4 regions of the Streptomyces capitiformicae genome follow, and region 2 is predicted to be linked to each of the others. Evidence: riboswitches for the same ligand, from Rfam matches in the RefSeq annotation. Region 2 holds a riboswitch; each other region holds the start of a gene.

Region 1 (7,287 bases), 2.8 Mb from region 2:
CCGCCTACTACGAGGATCCTGGGACGCTCCGTGGTGCTCATGCCATCGAGTATGTACCCGCCATCAGGGGGGTGCTCGTGCGCCCCTTCACAAGCTTCCACACACCCTCTGCTACACTGCGCGACCCCCCGTGACGCAGGTCATGGCCGCAACAGGGAACCCCCTGTACGGCGGGAGGTTGTCAAGGCCGCGTGAACTGCCCTTCCGGCCGCGTGACGCCCCTGGAGAACACTCCGAACCGGCCGCGTTTTCACCCGGACGAGACCGCCGCGCAACCCTCTCGGCGGCACCCTGTTGACCCGCCGGAGCCCTCGAAGGCTCTGCACAGCCTCAAAACGTCGCCCATCAGGGCCGATTCTCTTGTGAAGAACTTCACGAAGTTTTCCGGCGGCACGCTGTCGAGGGACCCTGGAGCACGCCTGGAGCGCGCTCATGCGTTATCCGAACGGCTCAACCGAGGCTACCGGCGAGTAGCAAAGACTCCCCCCGGCCGCCTCGGCCGCCGACTCCATATCGCCACTTACGCGACAGACCAGGCGATTCCGTCAAGGATGTCGTGCTCGCTGACCACGACCTCCTCCGCCCCGATCCGCTCCATGATCGACAGGAGTACGAGGGCACCGGCCGCGATCACGTCCACGCGTCCGGGATGCATCGACCTGACGGCCGCGCGCTCGGCGTGCGTCGAGCGCAGCAGCCACTCGGTGATCTCGCGGACGCGGTCGTGCGGGACACGGGAGTGGTGGATGGCCGCCGAGTCATACTCGGGGAGGTCCTGGGCGATCGCGGACAGGGTCGTGACCGAGCCGGCGAGCCCGACGAGCGTGTGCGCCTCCCGCAGCGGCACATGCCGCTCCGCGAGGTCCAGCGCGGCCTCGATGTCGGCGCGCATGGCGGCGATCTGCTCGTCGCCCGGCGGGTCGACGACGGCGCCGTCCCGGACGAGGTGCCGCTCGGTCAGCCGTACACAGCCGATGTCCACCGAGCGGGCCCCGCGCACATGGCCGTCGCCGACCACGAACTCGGTCGAGCCGCCACCGATGTCCACGACGAGGAACGGCTTGGCAAGGTCCTCCCGGTCGAGCAGTTCCTTGGTGGCGCCGGTGAAGGAGAACTCGGCCTCCTGATCGCCGGAGATCACCTCGGGCTCGACACCGAGGATGTCCAGCACCCCTCGTACGAACTCGTCGCGGTTCTCCGCGTCGCGGGACGCGGAGGTCGCGACGAAACGGAGCCGCTCGGCGCCGTGCTCCTTGATGACCGCCGCGTACTCACGGCAGGCGGCGAACGTCCGCTCCAGCGCCTCGGGGGCGAGCCGGCCCGTACGGTCGACGCCCTGGCCGAGGCGGACGATGGTCATCCGCCGGTCCAGTTCGACGAGTTCGCCGGTCGACCCCGCGCCGGAGGCGCTTTCAGACACTGTCGCGTCGGCGACGAGGAGGCGGATGGAGTTGGTACCGCAGTCGACGGCGGCGACCCGGGTCATTCGCCGGCCTCCGCGGCGGAAACCACGCAGGGACCCTTGGCCCACCACTCCGGCAGCATCTCGATCGCCTCGTCGCCCAGCGGATTCACGCCGGGACCGGCGGCCAAGGAGTGCGCCACCAGCACATGCAGGCACTTCACCCGGTCCGGCATGCCGCCGGCGCTCGGGAAGCCCTTCAGCTCCTCGATCTCGTCGCGGCGCCGGATGTAGTCCTCGTGAGCGGCGCGATAGGCCGCGGCCAGCTCCTCGTCCTTGCCCAGCCGCTCGGTCATCTCCTTCATCACGCCGTTCGCCTCCAGCGTGCCGATCGCGGAGGCGGCGCGCGGGCACGTCAGGTAGTACGTCGTCGGGAAGGGCGTGCCGTCCGGCAGGCGGGGCGCCGTCTCGACGACGTCCGGCTGCCCGCACGGACAGCGGTGCGCGATCGCGCGCAGCCCGCGCGGCGGGCGCCCGAGCTGCTGCTGGAAGGCCTCGACGTCCGCGTCGGTGGGCTCGGTGCGCGGGGTGGGCGGCGGGGGCGTCTGCATACCTGTACGTAAGTCTCTCTAGAGCTCTGGTCGGTCACTGGTCGGCGGCGTCGGCCTTGTCGACCCCGTCCCAGACATTGGTGTACCAGGGACGGTCGGCCGTCCCCTGCGTCGCACGGGACTGCTTCGCCGCGTCCGGGTCGATCATCGTGTAGCCGGTCTCGCCCGGCATCACATAGTGCAGCCGCTCCCGGATGCGCTGCTCGGCGTACGCGTCGTCCTGCCAGCGCGCCTTGAGGTCACGCAACTCCTCGACACGCTCCCGCGCCTCCTCGCGCTGCTGCTGCAACTCGGCGATCTCGGCGCGCTGGGAGACGTACTGCCTTATGGGATAGGCGAGGGCCACGATCATCGAGCAGAGGACGAGGGCGAGCAGCGCGGCGCGGCCGGTCAGCCGGGAGCGGCGGGCTTGGCGCTTGGTCTGGGAGCGGTAGACCCGGGCGGCCGTCTGCTCACCGAGCAGCTTCAGCCTGGTCGCCGTGGAGAAACGGTCCCGGTCCTTCACGGCCATGTCCCACTTCCCCTTCCCATGTGCCTACGTGCGTACGTCCCCGCACACGGTACGGGACCGGGTACGGGGACGTACGTACGACGCTACCTACAGCCAGTAAGGCTCAGCCCTTGAAACGGGGGAAGGCGCTGCGGCCGGCGTACACCGCGGCGTCGTCGAGGATCTCCTCGATGCGCAGCAGCTGGTTGTACTTGGCGACGCGGTCCGAGCGGGCCGGGGCGCCGGTCTTGATCTGACCGCAGTTCACGGCGACGGCGAGGTCGGCGATGGTGACGTCCTCGGTCTCGCCGGAGCGGTGGGACATCATGCACTTGAAGCCGTTGCGCTGGGCCAGCTCGACGGCGTCCAGGGTCTCGGTGAGGGAACCGATCTGGTTCACCTTCACCAGCAGGGCGTTGGCGGCGCCCTCCTCGATACCGCGGGCCAGACGCTCGGGGTTGGTGACGAACAGGTCGTCACCAACGAGCTGCACCTTGTCGCCGAGGCGCTCGGTGATGGTCTTCCAGCCGTCCCAGTCGTCCTCGAACAGCGGGTCCTCGATGGAGACGAGCGGGTAGGCGTCGACGAGCTCGGCGTAGTAGTCCGTCATCTCGGCGGCGGAGCGCTCCTTGCCCTCGAAGACGTACACGCCGTCCTTGTAGAACTCGGAGGCGGCGACGTCGAGCGCCAGGGCGATCTGCTCGCCGGGGGTGTAACCGGCCTCCTTGACGGCCTCGAGGATGAGGTCGAGGGCGGCGCGGTTCGAGTCCAGGTTCGGGGCGAAGCCGCCCTCGTCGCCGAGGCCGGTGTTCAGGCCCTTGCGCTTCAGCACCTTCTTGAGGGTGTGGTAGACCTCGGCGCCCCAGCGCAGGGCCTCGGAGAAGGACTCCGCGCCGATCGGGGCGATCATGAACTCCTGGATGTCCACGTTGGTGTCGGCGTGCGAGCCGCCGTTCAGGATGTTCATCATCGGCACCGGCAGCAGGTGCGCGTTCGGGCCGCCCAGGTAGCGGAAGAGCGGGAGGTCGCTGGCCTCGGAGGCGGCGTGGGCGACGGCGAGGGAGACGCCGAGGATGGCGTTGGCGCCGAGGGAGCCCTTGTTGTCGGTGGCGTCCAGGTCGAACATCGCCTGGTCGATCAGGCGCTGCTCGGTGGCGTCGTAGCCGACGAGCTCCGGGCCGATCTGCTCGATCACCGCGAGGACGGCCTTCTCGACACCCTTGCCGAGGTAGCGGTTGGGGTCGCCGTCACGGAGCTCGATGGCCTCGAAGGCACCCGTGGAGGCGCCGGACGGAACGGCGGCACGACCCGTGCTGCCGTCGTCGAGGCCGACCTCGACCTCGACCGTGGGGTTGCCTCGGGAGTCCAGGATTTCCCGGGCTACGACGACGTCGATGGACGGCACGAGCATCTCCTTCTTGGGATGTGACGCGATGTGACGCTGTTTGCGACTAGAGCCTAACCGCCCCGGGACTGTCGGCAGCCGACCGACCGTCCCGTGGACGAAGAGACCGTACCGATTGTTCCATGCCGGAACAAAGGGGAGGGGGCGGGGAAGTGAACAAGGAGGTGACAGGGGGAGGTGACAGGGGGGAGGTGACAGCAGGGCGGCAGGGAGGTGGCGGCCAAGGAGGGCGGGCAAGAAAAAGCCCGCTCCGGTGCGTACGGGGGGAGTGCGCACCGGAGCGGGGAACCCGTGGGGGACAGGGGGGTTGCCCTCACGAGGTCTTCACTAAGGAGGACACGGATGTGAGCGGACTGTGGTTCAGCTGAGGAGCGGCCTGTTTTTCGGCACAGCCGAACCGGTCGCACAGCCCGCTCACATCCGCCCGGTCGTCAGCTCAGGTGGAGCTGCTGGCCGGGGTAGATGAAGTCGGCGTCGTCGATGATGTCCTGGTTCAGCTCGTAGAGCTTCTCCCAGCCACCTTCGACGTTCTCCTCCTCGGCGATGCCGCTGAGGGTGTCGCCGGAGACGACCTTGTACTCGCCGTCGCCCTTCTTGACCTTCTTGCCGGTCGGGGTCTCGACGGTGGCGCGCTCGGAGGAGCGGGAGGCGCGGGTCTCCTGAGTGCTCTCCTGGGTGCTCTCCTGCGAGGAGCCGGAGTTCGAGCCCGAGTTCGAGTTCGAGGAGCCGCTGTCGGAGGCGGCGGCACCGTCGTAGGAGGCGCTGGACAGGCCCGTGCCGCAGACCGGCCAGGCACCCTTGCCCTGGCCCGCGAGGACCTTCTCGGCTATCTCGATCTGCTGGGCCTTGGTGGCCTGGTCGGCGGTGGCGGCGTACTTCGTACCGCCATAGCCGGCCCAGGTGGAGGCGGCGAACTGCAGACCGCCGTAGTAGCCGTTGCCGGTGTTGATGGACCAGTCGCCGCCGGACTCGCACTGGGCGACCGCGTCCCACTCGGAGGCGGTGGCGGCCGAGGCGCTGCCGGCGACCATCAGCGGAGCGGCGATGGCGGCGGCACCGGTGACGCCGACGACGGCGATGGCACGGGCGGCCTTGCTCGGGCGGCGGTGCTTGCCCTTGCTGGAAAACAGCATGGAGTGATCCCCTCACCGACGCCTGCGAGGTGAGCTGTCGGGTTCGGGCCGGTTGAGTTGCCCGGCCGCGCTCGTTCGCCTTTCGGCTCACATCGCGCGGCTTCACCCCGAGCCGGTTCCGGTCGTGCGACCCCGAAGGGCCTCAACTGCCGGACCCGGCACTTACCTTGGGTCCCCCGCTCCTGCCTACGGCGCTTGACGCGACGACTGTTCCCACGCGGCCGTTGACAGGATTCGGCGTGACGACCGCAGGGGCCCGCTGTGGTGCGAGCGGTCACGACCGTAATCACGTGATTCGCCGAATATCAAAGACGATCAGGGGGTCTGTGATTCATCTCCCACCGAGATCAAAACGGGCATTCGGGGGCGAACCATGACCCGAACTCTCGCTACTTTTCGCCCGTTTCGACACCGACTTCGAGGGTCTGACCGGGAAGGATAAGGTCCGGGTCAGTTCCAACCGTGCCCTCGTTCTCGGCGTACAGCTCACGCCACCCGCCCTGAAGGGCAAGGGAGTCCGCGATGGACGTCAGACTGTCCCCTTCGCGGACGGTGTACGAGGCATGGACGGCGTCGACGGTTTCGCGCGCGGCCTCGCCGCCCCGGGAGGCGTGACGGCCCGAGGGCGAGGACGAGGACGAGGAGGATTCGGTACGGGCGTTGTCGTCGGCGCTCTCGTCAGCGCTCGCACCCCGATGGCGACCGCTGCCGGCGTCATCCGCGGAAGAGCTGTCGGATCCCTGCGAGACATCGCTGCCGGAGTCACCGGATTCGACGGAGTCACCGGATTCGGCGGATTCGCCGGAGTTCTTGGAGTCGTTCGAATCGACGTCGGCCTTGATGGAGCCTTCTGCGGCATCCGGGGAAGAGTCGGACGTTTCGGATGAATTGGACGAGTCGGCGGAGCGGGAGGAATCGGGTGTTTCAGGGGATTCAGCCGACTTCGTCGATTCCGTGGAACTGGATGAATCACCCGAGTTCGACGAATCGTCCGCGACACCGGTGTCCACATCGGCGGTACCGGAGTCGCCGCCGAGGTTGTGGAGCAGCCCGCAGGTGGACCAGACGCCGACGCCCTGGTCGGCGAGGATCTTCTCGGCGACGGCTATTTGCTGTGAACGGCTGGCCTGGTCGGGGCTGGTGGCGTAGTCGAGGCCGCCGTAGCTCTCCCAGTTCTCCTGGGTCATCTGGAGGCCGCCGTAGCGTCCGTTGCCGGTGTCCGCGCTCCAGGAGCCGCCGCTCTCGCACTCCGCCACCTGGTCCCAGGTGGTTCCGCTGGCCGCGCTCGCGCCGGTGGCGCCGAGGAATGGGATGGCGATGGCGGAGCCGGTCACTCCGGCGGCGACGAGGAGGGCCGGAGCCTGACGGGGGCGACGGTGACGACCGGTCCCGGAGAGCATGCGGTTGCCTTTCACACGACAGCAGTGACCTGTGCGAAGGGTGTGGCGGCCCTTCGCACTGATGCGTGAACGTATCGGCAGTCGATCAGTTGTCACAAGTTAATGCAGCGTAGATCACGTGAAGATCACAGACTTGAGAGTCTGTCATGTATCGGCGCCGGGTGGGGTACTGCTACTGGCCGCTTACGAGGTACCACCATCGGCCACCCGAACCGGCTTGAACTCCACCGGAAGGGTGCGCAATCCACGCATAATGAGCCCACCGCGCCACCGCAAATCGGCCGGATTCACCGCGAGTTGCAGGTCGGGGAGGCGGGTGAGGAGCGTGGCCAGCGCGGTCTGTCCTTCGAGGCGGGCAAGAGGTGCGCCGAGGCAGTAGTGGATGCCGTGGCCGTAACCGAGGTGCTGGTTGTCGCGGCGGGAGAGATCGAGGGTGTCAGGGTCGTTGAAGCGGGCCGGGTCGCGATCGGCGGCGGCGAGGACGACGAGGACGGGATCGCCGGGAGCGATGTCCTGGCCGCCGATGGTCAGGGGCTGGGTGGCGAAGCGCCAGGTGGCGAGTTCGACGGGGCCGTCGTAGCGGAGGAGTTCCTCCACGCCGGTTTCGAGCAGTGCGGTTTCCTTCGCGGCGAGGGAGGTCTGGAGGCGGGCGCGCTGGTCGGGGTGGGTGAGGAGGGCGTAGGTGCCGTTGCCGATGAGGTTGACCGTCGTCTCGAAGCCGGCGAAGAGGAGGATGAAGGCCATGGCCGCGGCTTCGTTCTCGGTGAGGTGCTCACCGTGGTCGGAGGCGCGGATGAGAGCGGAGATGAGGTCTTCGCCGGGGGTGGGGGTGTCGGGGAGTGCCTC
Region 2 (7,287 bases):
ACGGCGAGGACGGCTTCCGGGATGGATTCGCGCCGCTGCTGCCCGACACGGCCGTCCCCCTCGGCGATCTCGACGCCCTGGCCCGGGAGCTGAAGAAGGGCGACGTCGCCGCGCTGATCGTCGAGCCCATCCAGGGCAAGGGAGTTCACGAGGCACCGCCCGGATATCTGCGTGCCGCCCAGGAGTTGCTGCGCGCGCACAAGGCGTTGCTGATCGTCGACGAGGTGCAGACCGGGCTCGGGCGGACCGGGGACTTCTACGCCTACCAGCACGAGGAGGGGGTGGAGCCGGACCTGGTGTGCGTGGCCAAGGCTCTCTCCGGTGGCTATGTGCCGGTCGGCGCGACTCTCGGCAAGGAGTGGATCTTCAAGAAGGTCTACTCGTCGATGGACCGTGTCCTCGTCCACTCGGCGAGCTTCGGCTCCAACGCCCAGGCCATGGCGGCCGGCCTCGCCGTCCTCTCCGTGCTGGAGAACGAGGAGATCGTGGCCAATGCCCGGGCCACCGGTGAACTGCTGAAGAGCCGGCTCACGGCACTGGTCGACAAGTACGAGCTGCTCAGTGACGTACGCGGCCGGGGCCTGATGATCGGCATCGAGTTCGGCAGACCCAAGTCGCTGAAGCTGCGCAGCCGCTGGACCATGCTCCAAGCGGCACGCAAAGGGCTGTTCGCGCAGATGGTCGTCGTACCGCTGCTCCAACGGCACCGCATCCTCACCCAGGTCTCCGGCGACCACCTGGAGGTGATCAAGCTGATCCCGCCGCTGGTCGTCAAGGAGCCGGAGGCGGACCGGTTCGTGGCGGCCTTCACCGAGGTGATGGACGACGCGCACAGCGGGGGCGGGCTGATGTGGGACTTCGGCAGGACGCTGGTGAAACAGGCGGTGGCCAACCGATAGACGAGGTCGCCCATGGTCGGCCCGCGAGGTCGGCCCACGGGCCTTTGCCTCTGAGGCAAGAAATTTGCCGCAGAGGCAAGGCTCCGGCTGAATGGAGGGCATGAGCCCCTCCGAGGGTACCCACCCTCCCGAGCCCTCGGCGGACGGGGAACTACCCGCCGTCGCCCCACAGCTGCGCGCCCTGCGTCGCCGGGCCTCCCTCACCCTGGAGGCCGCGGCCCGGGCCGCCGGGCTGTCGCCCGCGCATCTGTCCCGGCTGGAGACCGGACAGCGCCAGCCCTCGCTGCCGATGCTCCTCGCGCTGGCCCGCATCTACGGGACGACCGTCTCCGAGCTGCTCGGTGAGACCGTCGCCGAACGAGACGCCGTACTCCGCGCCGACGACATGGAGCCCACCAAGGCCGGCGGCTGGACGTACTGGCAGGCGGGCGCGCCCGGGCGGGGCATGCAGGCGCTGCGCGTCCATGTGCCGTACGGCTCGCAGGGCGACATCGTGCGGGTGCACCCCGGTGAGGAGTGGCTGTACGTCCTGAAGGGGCGGCTGCGGCTGCGCCTCGGGGACACCGCGCATCTGCTCGCGCCCGGGGACAGCGCGCACTTCGACTCGCTGACCCCGCACCGCATCGCCGCCGCCGACCACGACGGCGCCGATCTCCTCTTCGTCCACACCCTGCTGCAGAGCCCGACCGCGACGTTGTGCCTCGGGCCGAACACCCCCGGAGAGACTCCATGAGCGACCTGGAAGAGAAGTTCCCCCGCGCCCTGTGGGTGCGGCTCATCATCTACATCGCGGTCGGCCATGTCTTCGCGGCCTTCGTCTATCTGCTGTTCGAGGTGGGCGCCAAGCAATAGGCGAAACGGACCCTCCCTCGGCGGACCCGGCCCTAGTCGAGCAGGCGCTCGCGCAGGCGGGTCCGGGTCTGCGGGGTCACCTTCAGGCCCTGCTCCAGGTATGTGTCCACGTCGCCCCAGGTCTCCTCGAGCGTGTCGAAGGCCGCTTGCAGATACTCCACGCGGGCGTCGAAGAGGGGGCTCAGCAGCTCCATGACCTCCGGGGAGTAGGCGCTGGCGGCGGAGCTGCTGCGGTGCACCTTGTAGCGGCGGTGCTTCGCGTTCGACTCCAGGTAGTCGGCGACGACGGCTTCGCGCTCGACACCGAGGGCGAGGAGCGTGACGGCTATGGACAGGCCCGCACGGTCCTTGCCCGCCGCGCAGTGCATCAGCACGGGCACGCTGTCCTCGGCCAGCGCGTGCAGGACATGGGAGTGCTCGGCCGTGCGCTGCTGGATGATCCTGCGGTAGGAGTCGATCATCCGGCCGGCTGCCTTGCCGTCGTCCAGCAGCTCACGCAACTGGTCCAGATCGCCGTCGCGGACCATCTTCCAGAACTCGGCGCCGTCCGCCGGGTCGGAGAGCGGCAGATTCACATTCCGCACGCCGGGCAGGTCGACGTCCGGGCCCTCCAGCTTCTGGTCTGCCGCGTTGCGGAAGTCGAAGATCGTGTGCAGGCCGAGGGTGGTCAGGAACGCGGCGTCCTCGTCGGTCGCGTGCGCGAGATGGCCGCTGCGGAACAGCACTCCGTGGCGCACCCGACGACCGTCCACCGTCGGCAGGCCGCCCACGTCGCGAAAGTTGCGCACACCGGTCAGCTCCGGCTCCGTCGACGGGATCTGCTGCGTCACTGGGGCTCCTCCCCTCCGGCCGTCGGCGCCGCTCGTCGACGGGCACGCCCTCGACATCGAGGCGCGCACTCGACGATACGACATGGCCGCGTACGGTCATGAGTTGTCCACAGGCGCCGCGGCACGCCCGCCGACAGTTGTCCACAGGCGGCGTCGGCCGCCCGCCGGGGCCTGCGATGATGTTGCCGCCCGATTGCACCTGTTCGAATCTGTGGGGTCTTGATGTTGGAAATCGGCGCAGACGGCCGAACCTGGCTTCTCACGGGGCCAAGGAGCAGCTATGCCTTGCGGCTCACCGAGGCCGACGAGTTGCTGCACCTGCACTGGGGCCCGCGGATCGCCCTCGCCGACGCCGAGGAGCTGGCCGCCCGGCAGCAGTTGCCGTACTGGCCGTTCGAGGCCCCGGTCGACGGGCACGAGGAGTACCCCGTCGAGGGCGGCCTCCGTTTCGTACGGCCCGCGCTGTCCGTGCGCACGGAGGAGCGGCGTGGCACCGAGTGGACCTTCCAGGCATACGAGGCCGAGGGTGACGAGCTGCGGCTGCGGTTCATCGACGACGGTCTCGGGGTCACGCTGCACTACCGGATGCGTGACGACGTGATCGAGCGCTGGGTGACCCTCGACAACGAAGGCCCGGCGGTGGAGCTGCTGCGGGCAGACTCGGCGACCTGGACGCTACCGCTGCGCGAGGAGGGCTGGCGACTCTCCCAGTTGCACGGGCGGTGGGCGGCCGAGTCACGGCTGGTGCGCGGGGACCTCACCTACGGGGAGAAGGTCATGGGCAGCCGGCGCGGGCACACCGGGCACCAGCATCTGCCCTGGGTCGCCCTCGACACCGACGCGACCGAGGAGCGCGGCGAGGTCTACGGCTGCGCCCTCGGCTGGTCGGGCTCCTGGCGGATCGCCGTGGCCCAACTCCCCGACGCGCGCGTGCAGATCACCGGTGGTGCCGGGTACGACGAGTCGGGCCTGCTGCGGCTGGAGAGCGGCGAGACGTTCACGGCGCCCGTCTTCGCGGGGCTGTGGAGCGACGGCGGCTTCGGCGGGGCGAGCCGCGCCTGGCACGCCTATCAGCGGGCGTACGTCATCCCGGACGCGGACCAGGACCGGCCGGTGCTCTTCAACTCCTGGGAGGCCACCGAGTTCGACATCTCGGAGGAGCAGCAGGGGGTGCTCGCGCGGCGGGCGGCGGCCATCGGGGTCGAGCTGTTCGTGGTCGACGACGGTTGGTTCGGGGCACGGACCAGCGACCGGGCCGGGCTCGGTGACTGGACGCCCAACCCTGACCGCTTCCCGAAGGGGCTGAAGCCGCTCGCCGACTATGTGCACGCCCTCGGCATGCAGTTCGGCATCTGGGTGGAGCCCGAGATGATCAACCCGGACAGCGATCTGTACCTGGCTCATCCCGACTGGGTGCAGTTCCAACCGGGACGAAAGCGGACGGAACTGCGCAATCAGCTCGTTCTCAACCTTGCTCGCGAGGACGTCCAGGAGTACCTCTGGGGGCGGTTGGACGGGCTCCTCTCCAGTGCGCCCATCGACTACGTCAAATGGGACTTCAACCGCTGCTTCACGGACGCCGGATGGCCCGGCGAGCCGTACCCGCAGAAGCTCTGGGTCGAGCACGTCCACGCCTTCTATGCCCTGCTGGACCGGCTGCGGGCCGCGCATCCGGGCGTCGCTTTCGAGTCGTGCTCCGGTGGTGGTGGCCGGATCGACCTCGGTGTGATGGCGCGGACGGACCAGGTGTGGACCTCCGACAACACCGACCCGCTCGACCGGCTCGCCATCCAGCACGGGTTCAGTCAGATCCATCCGGCCCGGGCCATGGCCGCCTGGGTCACCGACAGCCCGAACAGCCAGCTCAACGGACGGGTCAGCTCGCTGCGGTTCCGCTTCGTCAGCGCCATGGCGGGTGTGCTCGGCGTCGGCGGCGACCTCGTCGAGTGGAGCGAGGAGGAGTTGGACGAGGCTCGGCGCTGGGTGGAGCTGTACAAGGAGATCCGGCCGGTCGTGCAGCGCGGTGACCTCTACCGGCTGCGGGCTCCGGCGGGTGGGCTCAGTGCCGTGCAGTACGTCCATGGTGATGAGGTCGTCGTCCTCGCCTGGCTCCAGGCCCAGCACTACGGCGAGCCGCTCGCGCCGGTTCGGTTGCGCGGCCTCGACCCGGAAGAAACGTACGAATGCCGTGAAACGGGCGAGCTGCATCGAGGTGCGGTGTTGTTGCACCACGGGTTGCGTACGGGGTTGCGTGGCGACTTTGATGCGGCAGTTGTCCGGCTGCGTCGCACTTGAGTGAAGTGTCCGAAATGTAGCCGTAATTCCAACTGGCCCTGGAATAAAGTCTACTGGCCCGTAGGTGCGTGAGCAGCGTCATATTCGTGACGGACTGTTGCCGTCATGTTCACGTAATTCGGGCGTGTTTTCAGGGTCGTTGGAATGGGCTGAAGATCGCTCATTTACGGAATGTAATCGCGTTTTGGTGTAAGGATCATCTAGAGAGACGCACAGGAAAACCCAATAGTTGTCTCTGTGGGCACAAGTCGCTTACGTTCGGCCCCAATCCGGACGGACGCCCAATCCTGCCGCCGACCGGAGCCGCGTACCGACCCGATCCACGGCAGGAGCGGGGGACCCACAGGTAGTACCGCCTGTTCCAGTCTCCGGAACGGCTAGGGGTTAAGCCGTGCGCAAGCACGGCCGGGCATCTCCAGTCCGCACCCGACAGCTCACCTCGCAGGCGCCGGAGAGGAAAACGCCCATGCCCGCGAAGGGTAAGCACCGCCGCCCGAAGTCCCAGCGTTTCACCCGCTCTATCGCCGCCGCCGGAACCGGTGGCGCGGCGCTCGCACTGCCTTTGATAGGGGCCGCCGGCGCCTATGCCGCGACCCCGACGGTCGCCGTTTCCGGCGTTTCCGAAAAGGCCTCGGCCGCCGAAAAGTCGGTCGTGGTGCAGGGTGTGAGGCTTGAGCAGGCCGAGAAGGCCGCGCAGGCGGAGAAGACCGCCGACACCAAGAAGGCGGCGACGAAGACCTACTTGGTGAAGGTCGGCGACTACCTCTCGAAGATCGCGGAAGAGCAGGATGTCGACGGGGGCTGGAAGCAGCTCTACGCCGACAACCGGTCCGCGATCGGCTCGAACCCGTCGCTCATCCATCCGGGGCTCAAGCTCACGATCGGTGGTGCGGCCGCGTCGACCGACACCTCCCCGTCGCCGACGAAGGCACCGTCCTCGAAGTCCTCCGAGTCCTCTAAGTCGTCCAAGGCCTCCCAGTCCTCGACGAAGGAGACCAAGGAGTCGACCTCCACCACGTCGACCAGCCAGGCCGCCGAAACCAGCGGCTCCGGGTTCAGTCTGCCCATTCAGGGGGCCTCTGTCGGCACCGCGTACAAGACCGCGGGCAGCATGTGGTCCAGCGGTTACCACACCGGTGTCGACTTCGCGGCGCCGACCGGCACGAGCCTCAAGGCCGTGGGTGCGGGCACCGTCGTCTCGGCCGGCTGGGGTGGCGCGTACGGCAACCAGGTCGTCATCAAGCTCGCCGACGGGTACTACGCGCAGTACGCCCACCTCTCCTCGATCTCCGTCTCCGCGGGCCAGTCCGTGAGCGGCGGGCAGGAGATCGGCCTCTCCGGGGCGACCGGCAACGTCACCGGGCCGCACTTGCACTTCGAGATCCGTACGACTCCGAACTACGGGTCGGACATCGATCCGCTGGCCTACCTGCGGCAGAAGGGCGTCAGCATCTGACGTGCCGGATGTGAGTGTCCGAAGGCCGGACCCTCCTCTTGGGTGGGTCCGGCCTTCGGTGTTTCAGGGGTGCGGTGGTGGAACAACGGGCGGCTTGTCTTCGACTACGTGGACGCCGAGCCGTACACCGGTGGGCACTTCGCCTTTCGGACCGTGTGGAGTCACTTTCGGATCGAGGGGTTTCGGGTGTGGCGGGTCTGAGGATGGGGGCTGTGGCGGATCGCGTGGTCTATCTCACCGGCCGTCAACCCCTTATTACGGTCGCGTAGGTCACATCGGAAGGTGAATCATGGGCCGACGTGGCAGACGATTCGAAGAGTGACAGCAAAGACGTGATCGGGTCGTACGTTGCGGTGGGGGACAGCTTCACCGAGGGCGTCGGCGATCCCGGGCCCGACGGGGCGTTCGTCGGTTGGGCCGATCGGTTCGCGGTACTTCTCGCGGACCGGGTGCCCGAGGGCGACTTCGATTACACCAACCTCGCCGTGCGCGGGAAACTTCTCGACCAGATCGTGGAGGACCAGGTGCCGCGGGCCCTGGAGCTCGCGCCCGATCTGATCTCCTTCTGCGCGGGTGGCAATGACATCATCCGGCCCGGCACCGATCCCGACGAGGTCGCCGAGCGGTTCGAGCGGGCGGTTGCCACGCTCACGTCGGCGATCGGGACCGTGATGGTGACCACCGGTTTCGATACGCGTGATGTGCCTGTGCTGAGGCATCTGCGGGGCAAGATCGCCACGTACAACGGGCATGTGCGGGCCATCGCGGACCGGTACGGCTGCCCAGTGCTGGACCTGTGGTCGCTCAAGACGGTGCAGGATCGGCGGGCCTGGGACGACGACCGGTTGCATCTTTCGCCCGAAGGACATACGCGGGTCGCGCTGCGGGCCGGGCAGGTGCTGGGTGTCGAGGTGCCGGCTGATCCTGAGCAGCCGTGGCCTCCGTTGCCGCCGCG
Region 3 (7,287 bases), 5.3 Mb from region 2:
CCCGGCTGGAGAAGGACGGTGTGCTGCGGCGCGAGAACTGCCAGTGGGACAAGCGCGGCAGCATCGCCGTACTGACCGACGAGGGCATGGCCCTGCTGGAACGTACGGCGCCGGGTCACGTCGAAACGGTCCGCAAGGCGGTCTTCGACCACCTCACCCCGGAACAGATCGGGCAGCTGGAGGAGATCAGCATGGGCATCGCGGCGGCGATCCAGGGCGAGGGCGGCTCCCGCCCCGCGGCCCCCGACGACCTGCCGTGGCGCCGCCGCTCGTGCGGGTCGAGCCTGCCGGAACAGTGATCGTCATCACGCCCCCTTCCCTTCCCTTCCCTTGCCTTCCCTTCCCGACCGATTCCCGCCGTCATTCCGACTGATTCGGCCGTCATTCCCGGACTCCCGGGAATGCGACCCATCCCAAAACGGGTTGCTTGAAATTTGAAGCAGGGGTTAGAGTCCTGCCGAGGTCGTGCTTCAAATCTGAAGCACTGACTGGCCACGCCACCCGCACCAGGACCGGAGACCCGCATGCCCGAATTCCCCGCTGCCACCCCGCGTGCCCGCGTCCGGGTACCGCTGCGTTTCCACGACGGCTACAGCGTCGACGCCGAACTGGTCACCTTCCATGGCCTCGTCGACGGCCAGGAGCACCTGGCGATCGTCCTCGGCGACCCGGCACCCGGCACGCCCCCGCTGGTCCGACTGCACTCGGAGTGCCTGACCGGCGACGTCCTCGGCTCGGCCCGCTGCGACTGCGGCCCGCAGCTGCGCGAGGCGGTGGAGCGGATCGCCGATCGCGGCGGGGTCCTCCTTTACCTCCGCCAGGAGGGCCGCGGCATCGGCCTCTACAACAAGCTCGACGCGTACGCCCTCCAGGACCAGGGCCTCGACACCTACGAGGCGAACGCGGCGCTCGGGCTGCCCGAGGACGCGCGCGACTACACGGCGGCGGCCCAGATGCTGGACGCCCTCGGTATCGCCGAACTGGACCTGCTCTCCAACAACCCCGACAAGGCCCAGCAACTCCGTGACCTCGGCGTCGGCGTCCAGCAGCGTGTCCCCACCGGCGTCTTCACCACCGCCCACAACGTCCGCTACCTCCGCGCCAAGGTCCTCCAGACCCAGCACACCCTCCTGCTGCCGGAACTGACGGCGGGCTGATTTCATCTGGTCCACTCGGCCCCGGTCGACTGGCCGCCCGCCCGCGCGCCCGTAAACCATGGACCTGTGGGGCAGTCGGAAGGTGTCCAGGGCAGGCACGGCGTACAGGGTGCAGCGGGTGTGAAGGGGCCGGGCAGCCGGCGCTTCTTCTACGCCCGCGCCCTCCTTCGCGCCCTCCCGGCTCTCCTCGTCCTCACGGGCCTCTTCTACGACCGCTTCACCCCACGCGAGTTCACGGCGGTCCCCTTCTTCACCGCCGCCCCCCTCGTGGCCGCCCCGCTGCTCTCGCTCACGGGCACGGTGGTCGCGGGTGTCGCCTCCCTCGCCGGCATCGTCGTCGTCCACCTCCGCTACGGCGACGCGGGTCATGTGGACGCGATCACCGAGATCGCCACGGTGGCCACGGTCGCCGTACTGGCCGTGGTCATCAACAGACTCGTCCACCGCAGCAGCGCCCGCCTCGCCACCGCCCGGGAGATCGCCGAGGCCGCGCAGCGGGCCGTACTGCCGGAGCCGCAGGAGCGGATCGGCGGCTTGGAGATCGCCGCGCGGTACGAGGCGGCGCAGGCCGGGGCGTCGATCGGGGGCGATCTGTACGCCGTACAGGACTCGCCCCACGGCATACGGCTGATCGTGGCCGACGTACGCGGCAAGGGGCTCGGCGCGGTGTCGGCCGTCGCGGTGCTGATCGGCGCGTTCCGGGAGGCGGCCGAACAGGAGTCCACGCTCGAAGCGGTCGCCCAGCGACTGGAACGGGCCCTCACCAGGGAGACCACGCGACGGGAGGCGACCCGCCGGAGCAGGATCGAGGCGATCGAGGCGATCGAGACCTATGAGGCGATCGAGATGTACGAGGGGTTCGCCACAGCCGTACTCGCGGAGTTCCCGCATGGCGCCGGACTCGCCCGCATCGTCAACCGAGGGCATCCGTCCCCCCTGCTGCTGTACGCCGACGGCACCCTGCGCATGCTGGACGCCCCCACCCCCGCACTCCCGCTCGGCATGGGAGAGCTGGGCGCCTGGCCGGACCGAGCCGAGGAGGCCGAGTTCCCCACCGGCGCGACGCTGCTCTTCTACACCGACGGCCTCTCCGAGGCCCGGGACGCGCACGGCGTCTTCTACGAGCCGGCCGAACGCCTCTCCGGGCGCACCTTCCCCGGCCCGCGCGCCGTGTTGACGACCCTCGCGGAGGAGGTACGCGCCCACACCGGCGGCGGCGCGACGGACGACATGGCACTGCTGGCGGTACGCCGCCCGTGACCCTGATGGGCCGACGGCGTCCTCATCTCCTCCACGTCCTTCACGATTCTCCTCACCCAGCGTGTTCACCCGACCCCCTCCGCATAACAACTGACGCTCAGTCAGAACCTTTGTGACGGCTGGGGCAAGGTCAACTCGCCCGTTTTCCGCCCCTCATGACCCGAAAGTCCAGCGCAAAAGCCGGAACGATCATTCGGAACCGCTTGGAATGCGGCCCTCGCGTCTATTAACGTTCGATAACGCAGCGCGGTCGTCCCAGCCGTCACAAGAGGCGGCTCCGTGCTCACGCGCCGAATCCCGTACCTGTACGGGAACCGGGGAACCACCACCCTGGGGTGAATCGCGCGGAAGCCGTCGTGGCAGCACGACAGGTTTACGCGCGTAGGAGACCTTCCTGCTCCGAACCCGTCAGCTAACCCGGTAGGCGAGAAGGAAGGAAAGGAGTACGCCCACGTGGCGTCCAACCGGTCCGCGACCGAAGCCCCGTTCGTGCCGAGCCAACGCAGCGGCGAGACGTTCGCCTACGGCAGCTACAACGCCGAGAACGAGGGCCCCTTCCAGGAGTGGAACCCCACCGAGGAGTCCATTCGTCCCGTTCGCGGCCGGCACCGCGTCGCCAAGCAGCGCCAGCGCGGCGGACTCGCCCGCAGCTCCACGGTTCTCGGCGTCGGTGTCATAGCCGCCGTCGGCGGCGCCGGCATGGCCAGCGCGCAGACCGGCAAGCCCCCGGTGTCCATCTCGTTGCCGGACATGCCGAACGTCGGCTCGGTCTTCGAGGACGAGGCCGACGAGCCGGAGCCCCAGGCCTCCACCTCCCCGCTCAGCAGCGCCGGCCTGATCGCCGCCGACACCGAGCAGGGCACCTCGGACGCCGGCGAGGCACTGCGCGCCCGGATCATGCAGCAGGCCGAGTCGCAGCAGGAGGCGTTCGACAAGGCCGCCGCCGAGGCCGTGCAGACCGCCGCCGCGAAGAAGGCCGCCGAGCAGGCCGCCCAGGAGAAGAAGGAAGCCGAGGCCAGGGAAGCCGCCGAGCGGAAGGAGGCGGAGGAGGCGGCCGCGAAGAAGGCGGAAGAGGAGCGCCTCGCCGCCCTCGCGAAGCAGTACGCGCTTCCGACCTCCTCGTACACCCTCACCTCCTACTTCGGCCAGTCCGGCCCCTACTGGTCCTCCGGGTACCACACCGGCCTCGACTTCGCCGCTCCCACCGGCACCCTGATCAAGGCCGTCCACAGCGGCACGATCACGCAGGCGGGCTGGGACGGCTCGTACGGCTACAAGACCGTCCTCACCCTCGATGACGGCACCGAGATCTGGTACGCCCACCAGTCCTCCATCGGCGTGAGCGTCGGCCAGAAGGTCGCCACCGGCGACGTCATCGGCCGCGTCGGCGCCACCGGCAACGTCACCGGCGCCCACCTCCACATGGAGGTCCACCCCGACGGCTCCGCCACGGGCATCGACCCGGCGGCATGGCTGCGCAGCAAGGGCCTGAGCCTCTGACCCGGCAGACCCGGCAGGGGTAATTGGCAGCTCGGTCCCGGTGACATGCCGCGCCGGCGGCGTGACCGTGGGACTGAGCTGCCAATCGCGCGATCCCGGAATGCGGGCGTCCGGCCCGGCGGTTGACGAGAAGCATGACTTCTCTTCGCAAGCTGGGTACGTCCGACCTCGAGGTCTTCCCGCTCGCCCTCGGCGGCAACGTCTTCGGCTGGACGGCAGACGAGAAAGACTCCTTCGCCGTCCTGGACGCCTACACGGCCGCAGGCGGCAACTTCATCGACACCGCCGACTCCTACTCGGCGTGGGTCGAGGGCAACGAGGGCGGGGAGTCCGAGACGATCATCGGCAAGTGGCTGGCCGCCCGCGGCAACCGCGCCGACGTGGTGATCGCGACCAAGGTGAGCCAGCACCCGCGGTATCGGGGCCTGACCGCCGCCAACATCAAGGCCGCAGCCGACGCCTCCCTCACCCGCCTCGGCACCGACTACATCGACCTCTACTACACGCACTTCGACCAGCCCGAGGTCCCCGTCGAGGAGATCATCACCGCCCTCGACGACCTCGTGAAGGCCGGTAAGGTCCGCGCGACAGCCGCCTCCAACATCACCCCCGAGCGCCTCAAGGCCTCCCTGGACTTCTCGGCCACCGAGGGCCTCGCCCGCTACGTCGCCCTCCAGCCCCACTACAACCTGGTCTCCCGCGACACGTACGAGGGCCCCCTCCAGACCCTGGCCGCCGACTACGGCCTCGCCGCCGTCCCCTACTACGCCCTGGCCAAGGGCTTCCTCACCGGCAAGTACCGCCCTGGCACAACGATCGACAGCCCCCGCGCCGCAGGCGCCGGCGCCTACCTCGAAACCCCGCGAGGCACCCGAGTCCTGACCGCCCTGGACAACATCGCCAAGTCCAGGAACACCGACCCCGCCACAGTCGCCCTGGCCTGGCTCCTCACCCAGCCCACCATCACGGCCCCCATCGCCTCGGCCCGCACCGCCGACCAACTCCCACCCCTCCTGGCCGTAGCCGACCTGACCCTGACCCCCGAGGACGTCACCCATCTGACAGAGGCCTCGGCGTAACCCTGGGCGGGGGTGGGCTGCGCAACTCGGCGCCACAAGGCACCGCCGCGCCCACTCAGCGGCACGACTGCCCGCAGCGAGGCCAGCCACCACGACGGCGGGGCGGCCGCAAGACGGCGGAAGGGGCCGTGCCGGTACGTCATGCCCGTCGCGTAGAGCGGCCCAGAGAACCCCAACCCATCAACCCCGAGCAGTAGGGCACCAAGCGACGGGCAGACGTACCGGCACGGCCCCGCCCCACCACGCACCGCACGCGCCCCGCCCCCCAACGCACCGCACGTGCCCCGGCCCACCCGCCGGAGGTGCCCCGCACCAGGCGGCGGGCAGACGTAGCGGCACGGGCCCCGCCCCCCAACGCACCGCACGTGCCCCGCCCCCCCAACGCACCGCACGTGCCCCGGCCCACCCGCCGGAGGTGCCCCGCACCAGGCGGCGGGCAGACGTAGCGGCACGGGCCCACGTCTGGCGCGTCATGATCGCCGACGAGCGAAGAGTCAAGTCCCTCCCTGGCCAGGCGGCTTGACAAGACACAGAGGCACCGACTCACCAAAGCCTGCCCCGAGATGACTGGACTCGCCCGCCTGACCGGCGAGTTCGCGCAGCTGCTGACCCCGGCCGAGGGCAACGACGCCAAGCTCACCGTCTGGATCACCGCAGTTCGCTCCACCGACCTGCCCCACCTGCACTCCTTCACGAACGGCCTTGAGCTCGACCGCGCAGCCGTCGACGCCGGACTCACCACCCCGTACCACAACGGCCGCACCGAAGGCGTCAACACACGAACCAAGAAGATCATGAGGCAGATGCACGGCCGAGCCGGGTTCTCCCTGCTCCGCCACCGCATCCTCCTCCAGTGATCACCACACAGCGCTACCACCGATTACGGGACAGAGCCACTCGTTTGATAGTCCCGGACATTGTCGTACGCGGGCTTGGTGGTGGGGTGGGGCCGCCCGGGCCCCGGGAGCCCCTGAGCCTGCTTGCTCGCCCAGTCGGTTCCGCCCTGCTGTTCACCCGCGGGAATCGCGTTGGAGTGAGCGCAGTGCGAGCAGTGCGTGGTCGGCGGCGCGGCGGACGGCCGGGAGCTTGCCAGGGTGCGCGAGGACCATTCGCAGCATCATGCCGGCGACCTCGTCCGCGTCTGCCGGTGGCCGCTTCTCATGGGGCCAGTGGATCGTCTGCCACAGCGTGGCACCGATGATCTCGCCTGCCAGGTCGATGTTGTGGTCGATGAAGTCGCCGGTTGCGACGCCCCGGGCCAGCAAGCTGCGTCCCGTCGTACGTGCCGTGTCGTAGGCGAGTTTCCACCGTGCGAACTCGGGCCGGTCGATGACCGAGGTGAGGTAGAGGCCGCGCAGGTCGTAGGCGCTGGTCAGCTCGGTCTCGACCTCGCGGCGCACCATCTGGTAGAGCGTCACGGCGGGTTCGGCATCGGGGAGTTCGAGCTGGCCGCGCAGCAGGGGTGAGCGTTCGCAGTCGTAGGCGAAAAGAGCCTCGGCGATGGCCGCTTTCGACTTGAAGTGGTGGAAGAGCGACGGCTGTCGGATGCCCACCGCGTCGGCGATCTGCCGGGTCGAGGTGCCTTCGAATCCCTTCACGGAGAACAGGTGCGATGCCTTGCGCAGGATCAGATCGGCTGTCGGTTTCTGGTCTGCCACCAGGGCAGCCTATCAATAGATAGACAAGGTGCCGGAAGGCGTGCATACTCGCCGTCTATCGATCGATAGGCCAAGTAGGCGATTATCCACATCACGTCGACAAGGCGGGCCTCATGGACTCCTCGGACACGACAGCCGGTACGGACCGGACAGCGGATTCAGACCTCTCATCCGACGCGGACGGCCTCAAGCACGGCGTCATCGGCACGAAACATCTCGTGTTCTTCGTGGTGGCCGCGGCGGCCCCGCTGACGGTGATGGCGGGGTTCGCACCCCTGGCCTTCTCGCTCGGCGGGCAGAGCGCGCCGGTCGGGTATCTCGCCGCGGGCCTGGTCTACCTGGTGTTCGCGGTCGGCTTCACCGCGATGAGCAAGTACGTCACCAACGCGGGAGCCTTCTACGCCTACATCACCGAGGGCCTGGGCCGTACGTGCGGTGCCGGTGCCGCTCTGGTCGCCTACGTCGGCTACACGCTGGGACAGATCGGGTTCTGCGCGGCCGCGGGCCTGTTCGCGTCCACGGCCGCCGACAGCATCCTCGGCGTCGACGTGCCCTGGGGCGTGTGTGCTGTGGTCATCGGGCTGGCCGTCAGTGTGCTGGCCTACCGCCGGGTGGACATCGGCGCCCGCGTCC
Region 4 (7,287 bases), 2.1 Mb from region 2:
CCCGAGCCGTCGGCGAGCTTCAGTCGTACCCCGCTCGCCGCCTCCACGACGAGCGGCTCGACCCGGCCGGGCATAGGCCCGTACGGATGCCAGACATGCCGCCGGTCGAGATCCAGCAGCTCGGGCACGCTCAGCTCAGGCATGGGGCGCAGGTCAGGCATTGGGCGCGAGATCGGTTCCGGCGCCCCGGCGGCGTACGGCGACGAGGTCGGTGCGCGGCTCGCCGACCGGCGCGGCAGTGGCCGTACCGCACACATCGTCGGAGCCGCAGGCACTCTCCGAGCCGCAGGCACTCTCGGATCCGCATCCGCCCGAGACGCGGTGCTCCGGCAGCGTCACCTCGCCCATGCCCTCCACCTCGAACCCGGCGTCGGCGATCATCTCCAGGTCGGCCTTGCCGGCCTGGCCCTCGGTGGTGAGGTAGTCGCCGAGGAAGATGGAGTTGGCCAGGTGCAGGGCGAGCGGCTGCATCGTGCGCAGATGGACCTCACGGCCGCCCGCGATGCGCACCTCGATGTCGGGGCAGACGAACCGGACCATCGCCAGGATCCGCAGACACCGTTGCGGGGTGAGGTTCCACTCCTTGCCCAGCGGAGTGCCCTCGACCGGGATGAGGAAGTTGACCGGCACCGAGTCCGGGTCCAGTTCGCGCAGTGAGAAGACCACGTCGACCAGGTCCTCGTCGCTCTCGCCCATGCCCGCGATCAGACCCGAGCACGCCGACAGACCCGCCGCGTGCGCCTTCTGCACCGTGTCCACCCGATCGGCGTACGTGTGCGTCGTCGTGATCTCGCCGTACGTGGACTCGGAGGTGTTGAGGTTGTGGTTGTAGGCGTCCGCGCCCGCCTCGCGCAGGCGTTCGGCCTGGCCGTCGGAGAGGAGACCGAGGCAGGCGCACACCTCGACACCCTCGTTCTGCTCCTTGATCGCCTTGATGGTGCCGGCGACCCGGTCGACGTCCCGGTCGGTCGGGCCGCGCCCGGACGCCACCAGGCAGACCCGCTTGGCGCCACCGGCGAGCCCGGCCGCGGCGGCCTTGGAGGCCTCGTCTGGCTTGAGCCAGGTGTACTTGAGGATGCCGGTGGTGGAGCCGAGCCGCTGGGAACAGTAGGAGCAGTCCTCGGGGCAGAGCCCGGACTTGAGGTTGACCAGGTAGTTCAGCTTCACCCGGCGTCCGAACCAGTGCCGACGCACCTTGCCGGCCGCGGCCACCACATCCAACAGGTCGTCGTCGGAGGTGCCCAGGACGGCGAGCGCCTCGGCACGGCTCGGCGGCTCGCGCCGGAGCCCTTTGTCCACCAGCGTGTTCAGCAGGTCCATGAGAGCCGATCCTGTCCTACGGGAGTGCTCCGGGCCAAGGAGAGTTCGGACAACAGAGTCGGTTCGACGTGTGGGTATTGCCACATCGTGGGCGGCCGGTCGTCCCGTTAGTGTCTGTGCACTGCCTACAAAAGCCCTGAGCGACCTGGATCCTGTCGTCCAGGGAGTGCGGGCTGCCCACATGCCCCCGGAGGAATCATGGCGTTCGGCTGGATCGACGAGCAGGCCGCCGCGCGCCGCCGCGCCGGGCTCGTACGGACCCTGCGCCCCCGCCCCGCCGACTCGCCGCTCCTCGACCTCGCGAGCAACGACTACCTGGGCCTGGCCCGGCACCCCGAGATCATCGAGGGCGCCGCCGAGGCCGCGCGCAGGTGGGGCGGCGGCGCCACCGGCTCCCGGCTCGTCACCGGCACCACCGAACTCCACGGCGAACTGGAGCGGGAGCTGGCCGACTTCTGCGGCTTCGAGGCGGCCCTGGTCTTCTCCTCCGGCTACGCCGCCAACCTCGCTGCCGTCACCGCGCTCGCACCGCACGGCTCCCTCGTCGTCTCCGACGCCGGAAACCACGCCTCCCTCATCGACGGCTGCCGACTGGCCCGCGGCACCACCCAGGTCGTGGCACACGCCGACCCGGACGCCGTCCGCAAGGCGCTGAGCACGGCGAAAAGCCCGGCCATCACCGTCTCCGACACGGTGTTCTCCGTGGACGGCGACGCCGCCCCGCTGGCCGAACTGGCGGCCGCCTGCCGTGAGTACGGCGCCGGACTGGTCGTGGACGACGCCCACGGGCTCGGTGTCCTGGGCGACGGCGGCCGGGGAGCGCCGCACGCGGCGGGACTCGCGGGCGCCCCCGATGTCGTCGTGACGGTGACGCTGTCGAAGTCGCTGGGCAGCCAGGGCGGTGCCGTCCTCGGCCCGGCGCACGTCATCGACCACCTGGTCAACGCGGCCCGTACGTTCATCTTCGACACGGGCCTCGCCCCGGCCGCCACCGGCGCCGCCCTCGCCGCGCTCCGGCTGCTGCGCCGCGAGCCGGAGCGTGCCGCGCGGGCCCGCGAGGTGGCCAGGGCCCTGCACACACGGCTGACGGCGTCGGGCCATGAAGCGGTGCGGCCCGACGCCGCCGTGGTGTCCGTGCGTGCGCCGTCTCCGGATCAGGCGGTGCGGTGGGCGGCGGATTGCCGGTCGGCGGGTCTCGCCGTCGGCTGTTTCCGCCCACCGTCCGTACCCGACGGCGTTTCGAGGCTGCGGCTGACCGCCCGCGCGGATCTCACCGAGGGCCAGATCGACCGAGCCGTGGGGATCATCGGCGATACGCGACCGTGAGTCGGCGTCCCGGCCGTGCGTCGCCGTAAGCGGAAGTGCGAGTGCCTCCGGCGGCGCTCACCGAAGCGTGGTGATGAATCCCTCCCATGCCTCGGGGGCGAACAGCAGAGCCGGCCCCGCCGTGTTCTTCGAGTCGCGTACGGCCACAAGACCGGCCCAGCGGCCGGACCCGGGACGGGCCGTCTCCACACAGTTGTTCATTCCGGTGCTGCGGCTGCTGCGCCGCCAGCACACACCGCGCAGTGCGGTACTGGTAGGTACGTTCCGAGGCGGTGCGGACATGGTGCCTCCTTACGCGCCGGTCGACTGGCAGTGGGCCAGCCCGGCGATGTAATCCAACGAGTCCTCGGGCGAAAGGGCGTGGATCTGAAGGGCGTTGAAGGCCTCGACATAAGCCCTGAGGTCTTCTTTCCGCTCCAGGTAGAGGCTACTCGTCAAGTGGTCGAGAACAACCACGTCCAGATCGGAAGTGCTCCTAAATGAGAAAATGACGAAAGGTCCGGTGATGCCGATGTGTGCCCCGGCAGTGAACGGCAGCACCTGCAGTCGCACCTGAGGAAGGGCCGCCGCCTCGACCAGACGCCCCAGCTGGCGGGCCATGATCTCGGGACCGCCGACCTCCCGCCGCAAAACCCCCTCGTCGAGCACGGCGCTGAGCTCCATCGGCGGATTTCCGCGCAGTACGTCCTGCCGCGCGAGCCGCACTTCCACGAGCGTGTCGAGTTTGTCGTCTTCCAGCCCCTCCACCGCGGCCCGCGTCACCGCCCGGGCGTACTCCGGGATCTGCAAGAGCCCTGGTACGACCGAGGTCTCCAGCGTCCGTATCCCGCTGGCCTGCGACTCCAGGCTGATGAAGTCCCGGTACGTCGGCGGCAGCACCCCGCGATACGCGTGCCACCAGTTGTGCCGCCCCCCGCCGTCCTCGGAGCCCGCCAAGGCCAGCAGCAGCCCCCGCAATTCGGTGTCGCCGACCTCGTACGCGTCCAGTAGCTTCCGTACGTCAGCGGGCTTCACCCCACTGGCGCCCGTCTCGATCCGGCTCACCTTGGACTGGTGCCAGCCCACCAGCCGGGCCGCCTCGATACTCGTGAGCCCGGATCCGGTGCGCAGGACGCGCAACTCGGCACCGAGCTTGCGGCGGCGCACCGCCGGACCGTATTGCATGGGATTCTCCTTCCGCCAGGCGCGGGGTGGTCAGGCCGGCGCGCGGAGGTCGGGTGATGACAGAGGATGGACCGAGAGTCCACCTGAATACGGTCGGTCGTCGGAGAGTTCACTGCTTCGAGCGACAGATATATGCATATCTTGGTCGATCGCCACCCGTGACGGCCCAGGTAGTGGCAGTCTGGCGCGAAGCACCAGTCCGGGACCGTACTCGAACCATCCGCTCCCTGTCGGACATCGGTCCCGTGGGAAAGGGACGACCGTGCCATGGCAGATCATCAGGAAGCATCCGTCACTCTGCCGAGCGATCCCGCTTCGGTGTCCGCGGCCCGCAACTACGTCGCCTCCGTGCTCGCCGAATGGGGCCTGCCGAGCGGCACGGGCATCGCGGACACCGTGCGCCTGATCGTGTCCGAACTCGCCACCAACGCCGTCCAGCACACGCTCGGTCAGTCACCCACGTTCACCGTGGACATCGCCCTGGACCGGGACGAGCAACTGCGCATCGGTGTCACCGACAGTCATCCACGCTTTCCGAAACGGCTGCCCGCCGGGGTCCAGCAGGACAACGGCCGGGGCATGGTCATCATTCGCTGGCTGACCGCCGAGTGCGGCGGCAGACTGAGCGTCAGACCCACGCGTGAGGGCGGTAAGACGGTGGCGATCGAACTGCCATGGACGGTCCCCGTGCAACCGATCAGGGCAGGGGGTCCGCAGGAGCCCTGACGGGCGACTCTCCACGAGCCCGTGCGGGTGACGGTGACGGTGTTGACGAGCCGCCGTCGCGACCGGACCGCCCCACCAGCTTCGGGAGCAGACCCCACAGGAACAGGCACACGAGGAGTGTGCCGGCGCAGGCGGCGACACCGGCCGCCCTGCCGAGGGTCACATCCACGACCAGCAGTACCGATCCGGCGAAGGCGGGCATCAGGACGGCCAGGCCCACGCCGGCCAGCCGGGACGAGACCCGCACGATGGCGGGCTTGGCGCTCTGCTGGAACAGCGAGCGGTGCAGCGCCGCCGGAGCGGTGAACAGCGCGGCCGCGAGAACCGCCAGCAGAAGCGTGGTGACGTATGTGGCGCGCTGGACCGAGTCGAGGTCCGGGAAGCGCGGGGTGAAAGCCAGCGTCAGCAGGAACGCGAAGAGGATCTGTACCCCGGTCTGGGTGACCCGCAACTCCTGCAGCAGTTCGGCGAAGTTGCGGTCGGCGCGTTCGAGGTGCGTCTCGTTACGTGCTTCGAAGCGCTCGTCGCGTGCGGGGTGGGGGCGTTCGTCGGCCATGGGCGTACGGGTATCCGGCACGGCCCGCGTTACGCCCGCCGGGGCGGCGGAGCTTGCCCGCCGCCCCCACGGTTGGGCCTAGCGGACCCGGCCGTACCAGACGCTCTTGGTCCAGATCTTCTGGAGCCGTACGACGTCACCGGTCTTCGGCGAGTGCCAGATCTTTCCCTTCCCCGCGTAGATGCCGACGTGGTAGACGTTCGACCCCGAGTGGAAGAACACGAGGTCTCCGAGCTTGCGGTTGCTCGCGGAGATGTGCTTCGTCTTGTTGTACTGCTGCTGGGCGGTACGGGGCAGCTTCTTGCCCACCTTCTTGAACGCGTAGAGCGTCAGCCCGGAGCAGTCGAACCTGCGAGGGCCCTTGGCGCCGTACTTGTAAGGGGAGCCCTTCTTGGAAGCCGCGACCTTGAGTGCCTTCGACGCCACTGTGGCGGCCTCGGCGTCGGATGCGACGCCCGGGACCACGATGCTGCCGCCGACGGCGGCGATGGTGAGGGCCGAGGCCGTACCGGCCCGGGTCAACAGCGACGGGACACGATTGAGCGCAGTCATGCGCAACCCTTCGTCAGCCGCCTGTGAAGGATGACCTGTCGGATTCGGGCTGGCGAAGTTGCCCGGCCGCTGACGCGGCTTCACCCCAAGGGCTGCTCGGCCCGGTCATGGCTTGACCGTTCCGGCGACCCGTCGTGCTTGGGTCCTCCACTCCTGCCGATGCAATCCTGTCGACCGGTCATCCGGGCGGCGGCAGGACTCGGCGTCCACCCGGATCGCCCCGCCGCTGTGGCGGGGGCTTGTCGTCAGGAAGGGATCTTGACGCACGGAAGTCCGAAAATCCCAACGGAATCGGGGATTTGTGGCCTTACTCACCACCTGCATATTCGGGTGGACGGGGCGATTTCGGCGAAGATGTCCACCCCGCAAGGAGGCTCGCACCAGCATCGGAATGCCATATTCCGTCCCGTAAGCAGGCATGTTGCTCAACTCCACGGGGCCTGAAGCGGGATGAGCGAGTACGTCGTTGCGCCGATACCACTCGGTCCGCCCCAAGTCCGGGCCTGACACCCTTCAGTACGGCGCACGACCCGGCCTCCGTTCAGACGGCCACCGGGTCGCACGCGCCGTGCGTGCCGGTCAACTCTCCGTTCCGGGCGGCAGGGTGACGCGGGCGGCGCGGCGCTCGCCGTCGAGGACCCGTAGCGCCCGCGCGAGGGTGGGGGCATGCACCTCGTTCTCCCCCCGCCTGTGCATCAGTTCGAGCGCGTCGCGCAGTGCGGTCGCCTTGCCGACGAGGGCCTGCGCGGCCCGCAGTCCGCGGTACGTGTCGCCGGGACGGGCCGGATTGATCCGGCCCAGCAGGTCCACCACGTCCAGATAACGGTCGATCAGCTCCGCCTCGGCACGCGTGAGAGCGGGCAACGGCGGCAACTCGGGTGGAAGCATCGGCGGCTCACCTCGCGCCGGGGAGCGTGCGCGAGGTCTTGCGGCTCGGGATGAGCCGGTCGGCCAGGCCGTACTCCACCGCGGCCTCCGCGTCGAGGATCTTGTCCCGCTCGATGTCCCCGCTGATCCGCTCGTGGCTCTGCCCGGTGTGCCGTACGAGCATCTCCTCCAGCTTCCGGCGGTTGCGCATCAACTCCTCGGCCTGGATGGCCAGATCGCTCGCCTGTCCCTCGACCGGTTCGGTCAGCGCCGGCTGCTGGATCACCACCCGGGCGCCCGGCAGCACGAACCGCTTGCCCGGTGTGCCCGCCGCCAGCAGTACCGCGGCTGACGACCCCGCCTGCCCCAGGCAGATGGTCTCTACATCGCAGGTGACGAACTGGATCGTGTCGTAAAGCGCCGTCATCGCGCTGAACGAGCCGCCGGGGGAGTTGATGTACAGCGAGATGTCCCGGTCCGGGGACTGGTACTCGAGGTGCATGAACTGCGCCATCACATCGTTCGCCGAGGTGTCGTCGATCTGCGTCCCGAGGAACACGATCCGTTCTTCCAACAGCTTCGAGTACGGATCCATCGTCCGGTGACCCGTACTGGTGCGCTCGGTGAACTCGGGCAGCACATAGCGGGTCGACGGTCGGTTCATGGGCATGGGCCACGCCTCCTCTGATCGGCAACCGTAAAAAATGTACAGGACGTACGTACCTTTGGAGTGGGCGATGTGGGATCTTTCGCTCTGAGGGGTCGGTGTCGCCGGT

What was found. A riboswitch is a leader RNA that binds a small molecule or an ion and turns the genes downstream of it on or off. The one in region 2 is predicted to bind cyclic di-AMP.
Region 1: it holds a riboswitch for cyclic di-AMP, as region 2 does, so the genes downstream of both, CES90_RS35370 (LysM peptidoglycan-binding domain-containing protein) here and CES90_RS22890 (M23 family metallopeptidase) in region 2, are expected to answer to the same signal.
Region 3: it holds a riboswitch for cyclic di-AMP, as region 2 does, so the genes downstream of both, CES90_RS46585 (M23 family metallopeptidase) here and CES90_RS22890 (M23 family metallopeptidase) in region 2, are expected to answer to the same signal.
Region 4: it holds a riboswitch for cyclic di-AMP, as region 2 does, so the genes downstream of both, CES90_RS13520 (C40 family peptidase) here and CES90_RS22890 (M23 family metallopeptidase) in region 2, are expected to answer to the same signal.

What each region holds. Positions count from the first base shown of each region.
Region 1 covers NZ_CP022161.1:7,887,848-7,895,134, forward strand. The annotation lists gene CES90_RS35345 (NAD(P)/FAD-dependent oxidoreductase) at 1-41, opposite strand, end outside; gene CES90_RS35350 (Ppx/GppA phosphatase family protein) at 521-1,486, opposite strand; gene CES90_RS35355 (DUF501 domain-containing protein) at 1,483-2,013, opposite strand; gene CES90_RS35360 (FtsB family cell division protein) at 2,048-2,524, opposite strand; gene eno (phosphopyruvate hydratase) at 2,628-3,908, opposite strand; gene CES90_RS35370 (LysM peptidoglycan-binding domain-containing protein) at 4,340-5,041, opposite strand; cyclic di-AMP (ydaO/yuaA leader) riboswitch at 5,046-5,245, opposite strand; gene CES90_RS35375 (LysM peptidoglycan-binding domain-containing protein) at 5,431-6,441, opposite strand; gene CES90_RS35380 (cytochrome P450 family protein) at 6,625-7,287, opposite strand, start outside.
Region 2 covers NZ_CP022161.1:5,135,723-5,143,009, reverse strand. The annotation lists gene CES90_RS22915 (aspartate aminotransferase family protein) at 1-899, shown strand, start outside; gene CES90_RS22910 (helix-turn-helix domain-containing protein) at 1,000-1,632, shown strand; gene CES90_RS22905 (DUF6126 family protein) at 1,629-1,751, shown strand; gene CES90_RS22900 (tyrosine-protein phosphatase) at 1,784-2,581, opposite strand; gene CES90_RS22895 (alpha-galactosidase) at 2,804-4,876, shown strand; cyclic di-AMP (ydaO/yuaA leader) riboswitch at 5,179-5,339, shown strand; gene CES90_RS22890 (M23 family metallopeptidase) at 5,343-6,332, shown strand; partial or broken gene CES90_RS49820 (DUF6250 domain-containing protein) at 6,396-6,533, shown strand; gene CES90_RS22885 (SGNH/GDSL hydrolase family protein) at 6,665-7,287, shown strand, end outside.
Region 3 covers NZ_CP022161.1:10,405,154-10,412,440, forward strand. The annotation lists gene CES90_RS46570 (MarR family winged helix-turn-helix transcriptional regulator) at 1-299, shown strand, start outside; gene CES90_RS46575 (GTP cyclohydrolase II) at 525-1,157, shown strand; gene CES90_RS46580 (PP2C family protein-serine/threonine phosphatase) at 1,278-2,417, shown strand; cyclic di-AMP (ydaO/yuaA leader) riboswitch at 2,696-2,859, shown strand; gene CES90_RS46585 (M23 family metallopeptidase) at 2,871-3,917, shown strand; gene CES90_RS46590 (aldo/keto reductase) at 4,052-4,996, shown strand; gene CES90_RS46595 (transposase) at 5,503-5,853, shown strand; gene CES90_RS51510 (TetR/AcrR family transcriptional regulator) at 6,007-6,654, opposite strand; gene CES90_RS46605 (APC family permease) at 6,768-7,287, shown strand, end outside.
Region 4 covers NZ_CP022161.1:3,047,071-3,054,357, reverse strand. The annotation lists gene CES90_RS13555 (adenosylmethionine--8-amino-7-oxononanoate transaminase) at 1-143, opposite strand, end outside; gene bioB (biotin synthase BioB) at 154-1,320, opposite strand; gene CES90_RS13545 (8-amino-7-oxononanoate synthase) at 1,519-2,646, shown strand; gene CES90_RS13540 (DUF397 domain-containing protein) at 2,704-2,928, opposite strand; gene CES90_RS13535 (helix-turn-helix domain-containing protein) at 2,938-3,810, opposite strand; gene CES90_RS13530 (ATP-binding protein) at 4,078-4,536, shown strand; gene CES90_RS13525 (DUF6328 family protein) at 4,508-5,092, opposite strand; gene CES90_RS13520 (C40 family peptidase) at 5,171-5,644, opposite strand; cyclic di-AMP (ydaO/yuaA leader) riboswitch at 5,648-5,818, opposite strand; gene CES90_RS13515 (hypothetical protein) at 6,224-6,532, opposite strand; gene CES90_RS13510 (ATP-dependent Clp protease proteolytic subunit) at 6,540-7,175, opposite strand.